Regions from separate parts of the Rahnella perminowiae genome, predicted to be linked through region 1. Evidence: riboswitches for the same ligand, from Rfam matches in the RefSeq annotation. Region 1 holds a riboswitch; the other holds the start of a gene.

Region 1 (2,203 bases):
CAGTACGGAATCAAGCTGTGCTGAAACAAACCCTGGCTCAATGTTATAGACCGACTGCACACCACGGGTATTTTGGGCTACCAGCGCGGTGATCACACTGGTACCGTACGCGCCAAGCGCCGAAAAGGTTTTTAAATCCGCCTGGATCCCTGCCCCGCCACTCGGATCAGTGCCTGCAATCGTCAGTGCATTAATACGTTTCATTGTCTGCCTCGCCGTTCAGCCATTCTTCGCCCATTAAATACAGATTATCGAGGAATTCAGGCGTGAAACTGCCCGGCCCTTTCACGGCCATACAGGCGCGTTCGCCCGCGCAGGACATCACCCGGCAGGCGGCGGCCACGTTATCCAGACGATCGCCCGGCAAAGCCGCAAAGGCGGCTACTACTGCGGATAGTGCGCATCCTGTTCCCACCACTCGGGTCATCATCGGGTGCCCGCCAGCCACAGCCCAACTGCGCTGGCCGTCGGTGACATAATCGGTTTCACCGGTGACAGCCACGACTGCGCCGGTCTCACGCGCCAGTTGCTGTGCGGCAGGTAAAGCAGAAAAGGAATCATCGCCGCTGTCAACGCCGCGCCCGGACGCACTGACGCCGCTGAGGGCCAGGATTTCGGAGGCATTGCCGCGGATTGCTGCGGGTTTAAGTGTGATGAGTTCACGACAGAATTCTGTACGCCAGTTCAGGCCGCCGACGGCAACCGGATCCAGCACCCAGGGCTTTCCGGCCTGACTGCCTGCCTGAATGGCTGCCAGCATTGCCTGCGCATGGGGATGTGTCAGCGTACCGACATTGACCAGCAGGGCATCGGCGATGGCACTAAATTGTGCCGCTTCGGCGGGATCAACCACCATCGCAGGAGACGCGCCCAGCGCCAGCAGGACGTTGGCGGTAAAAGATTGCACCACGTCATTGGTCAGGCAGTGAACCAGCGGCGCAGCAAAGCGAAGTTGTTTCAGAGAAGTGGCGGCTAAAGCGCCGGGAATGTAGGTAGGTCGGGTATTCATAAGTCTCCCTACCGGCGCTCAAGAAGGCGGTATCAGGAGAGATACCTGACTTCCCTACGCTGGCATAATCCAGATCAGGTAATACGGGTAAAATCTCAGCCCTGCTTTGCAGCGGGCACCCCGAGTCAAGGGAGCATTATTGGCGGCGGAGGTCAGAAGATCAATCAGCAAATGCGTTAAAAAAACAATCAGTGAAGCTTATTGAACTCATTCCGCTTCACTGGCAGTATCTGGGCACAGACCTGAATAACATACGTTGATGAAAAATTTCCTCAGGAGTCAATGCTTGCCCTCAACAATGACTGTACGCCCTTATCAAGAAGCAGACCGCCCGTTTTTACGTACGCTCTATCTGGCCTCGCGCAAGCACACCTGGACATGGCTGGAAGACGATTTTCAGCTGGAAGATTTTGACCGGGCAGTGCTCGGCGAGACAATACTGGTCGCAGAACGTGACGGACATTTACTGGGATTCGCCTCAATTTTCACTCAGGAAAATTTTTTGCATAACCTGTTTGTTGATCCGCAGTATCAGGGAACCGGTGCAGGTTCGGCATTGCTTCACGCTGCTGAAGAAACCTTTACCCGTCAGGGATCGCTGAAATGTTTAGCCAAGAGTAAAAATGCCGTCGCTTTTTATCTGTCAAAAGGCTGGACCATCATCTCTGCGGGGGACAGCCCAAAAGGTGAATACTATTTATTTCATTCACCAAAGAAATAATTGAGAAGAAAATGATTACCCCGAAAAACCTTATTTTCACGGTTCTGACGAATATCATTTTTTCTTTGTCGTTAAGAGGTTAAATTCCGCAGCAGTGCTATACATACGATGGCTTCCTTAAAAATTTCGAGGGTATGAATGAAAACAATTAAACTGATGCAGATTGCTGCAGTGACCGGTGCGCTGTTCCTGGCCGGTTGTACCAGCCATATTACCCAGACAGAAAAATACTCCGGTTTTTTAGGTGATTATTCCGGTCTGAAGGAAGTCAAAACTGCATCAGGTAATCCGGTGCTGCGCTGGATAGATCCTGCTTTCAAAAAAGCCAATTATTCTTATATCAAATACGAACCGATTAAATTCTACCCGGAACCGCAGCCAACGGAACAAATCGACAAAGCTACCTTGCAGGGGGTGCTGGATTACGCCAACAGCCGCATGAAACCGGCACTGGCAGAGCGCATGCCACTGAC
Region 2 (2,203 bases), on a different contig from region 1:
GTGGCAATAATGCGTTAGTGGATCAATGGCTGCACGCACGCAAAGAGCTGCTGGTTTCGTACTGCACTTTGGTCGGCCTCAAGCCCAATAAAGAAAAACATACCCCTCTCAATGAAAAAGCGCTGGATAACTTTTGCCATAACCTGGTGGACTATCTGTCTGCCGGTCATTTCCATCTGTATCAGCGGATCATTGATGAAGTTGAAGGTGCGAATAGCCCGATAAAATTGCAGGCTGCAAAAATCTATCCTGCACTGGAACTGAATACTGAAACTATCATGGCTTTCCATGATAGTTACACTGAAAATGATATTGATGATGACAATGCTTTCGCATTTCATTATGCATTATCCGATATAGGTGAAGCGTTAGATGCGCGTTTTCAGCTGGAAGATCAATTAATTATTCTCGCTTTTGATCGCAGCAGTCAGGCAGTAAAGCCACCTGAAAATGAAGAACATCTCGCCAGACCGGTTTAAGACTTTGCCCTACTAAAATCCGGCTAAGATTTGTGATTTTAGTAATAGTTTTAGTTGTAGTTTCAAAAAACGCCTCCTATATTGAGGCTTCTTGTCGGAGTGCCTAGCGCATAATTTTCTCGCGAAGATTACGCCAGGCTGAGACCGTTAATTCGGGATCCGCGGAACCTGATCGGGTTAGTACCCGCGAAGGGAACAAGAGTAATGTTATGCGTTCAGCGTAATCTGGCATCTGCCTGCATCAGGCCGCCTGCGCTCCATCGCCCATTTTTACTCCTGCCGTAAACCTCCAGACAAGCAATTTTCCATCACGTTTTTGCCACGTTTTTACTACGCAAAACAACACAAGGAATTTGCTATGTCGAGTACTCAAAAAAATGTTGTTTCTACAAAGACACCTTCAAACCGCCGTGAACAACGGGCGCAGGCGCAGTCGTTTATCGACAGTCTGCAGGGTGAAGCTTTTCCCAATTCCCGCCGTATTTATCTTGAAGCTGACCGCCATGATATCCGCGTACCGATGCGTGAAATCCAGCTCAGCCCGACGCTGGTCGGCGGCGGCAAAGACAATCCACAATTCGAAGAAAATGAAGCGATTCCTGTTTATGACACCGCCGGGCCTTACGGCGATCCGTCGGCAGTTATCGACGTGCATACCGGCCTGGAAAAATTACGCGCCCGCTGGATAAACGCGCGGGCGGACACGGAGGAACTCCCGCAGGTCAGTTCCGGTTTTACCCAGCAGCGACTGGCGGATGAAGGGCTGGACCACCTCCGCTTCGAACACCTGCCCCGCCCGCGCAAAGCCATTGCGGGTAAAAATGTCACACAACTGCATTACGCCCGCAAAGGCATCATCACGCCTGAGATGGAATTTATCGCCGTTCGCGAAAATATGGGGCGTGAACGGATCCGCGGTGACGTTCTGCGTCAGCAACATCCCGGCGAAAGCTTTGGTGCGCATCTGCCCGCCAATATCACCGCAGAGTTTGTAAGACAGGAAGTCGCTGCCGGTCGCGCGATTATTCCCGCCAATATTAACCATCCTGAATCAGAGCCGATGATCATCGGACGCAATTTCCTGGTGAAAGTGAACGCCAACATCGGCAACTCGGCGGTGACGTCTTCTATCGAAGAAGAAGTCGAGAAACTGGTATGGTCGACACGCTGGGGCGCGGATACCGTGATGGATCTCTCCACCGGCCGTTATATACATGAAACCCGTGAGTGGATCCTGCGTAACAGTCCGGTACCTATTGGTACCGTGCCGATTTATCAGGCACTGGAAAAAGTCAACGGCGTGGCCGAAGACCTGAACTGGGAAATGTTTCGCGATACGTTGCTGGAACAGGCCGAACAAGGTGTCGATTACTTCACCATACACGCCGGGGTATTGCTGCGTTACGTGCCGATGACCGCCAAACGCCTGACCGGGATTGTGTCCCGCGGCGGTTCGATCATGGCGAAATGGTGCCTTTCACATCATCAAGAAAGTTTCCTGTATGAGCATTTCCGCGAAATTTGCGAAATCTGTGCCGCCTATGATGTCTCGCTGTCACTGGGCGACGGCCTGCGGCCTGGCTCCATTCAGGATGCCAACGACGAAGCGCAATTTGCCGAATTACGTACATTAGGTGAACTGACCAAAATCGCCTGGGAATATGATGTTCAGGTCATGATCGAAGGACCGGGGCATGTGCCGATGCAGATGATCCGCCGCAATA

The links. Region 1 has a riboswitch for thiamine pyrophosphate ahead of thiM (hydroxyethylthiazole kinase). Riboswitches for the same ligand answer to the same signal wherever they lie in the genome.
Region 2: it holds a riboswitch for thiamine pyrophosphate, as region 1 does, so the genes downstream of both, thiC (phosphomethylpyrimidine synthase ThiC) here and thiM (hydroxyethylthiazole kinase) in region 1, are expected to answer to the same signal.

The regions. Positions count from the first base shown of each region.
Region 1 covers NZ_JAFMOT010000181.1:89,454-91,656, reverse strand. Annotated here, with positions in the region: gene thiD (bifunctional hydroxymethylpyrimidine kinase/phosphomethylpyrimidine kinase) at 1-204, opposite strand, end outside; gene thiM (hydroxyethylthiazole kinase) at 191-1,009, opposite strand; TPP riboswitch at 1,044-1,142, opposite strand; gene J1781_RS16275 (GNAT family N-acetyltransferase) at 1,308-1,730, shown strand; gene J1781_RS16270 (DUF3313 domain-containing protein) at 1,869-2,203, shown strand, end outside.
Region 2 covers NZ_JAFMOT010000145.1:8,145-10,347, forward strand. Annotated here, with positions in the region: gene rsd (sigma D regulator) at 1-479, shown strand, start outside; TPP riboswitch at 565-691, shown strand; gene thiC (phosphomethylpyrimidine synthase ThiC) at 838-2,203, shown strand, end outside.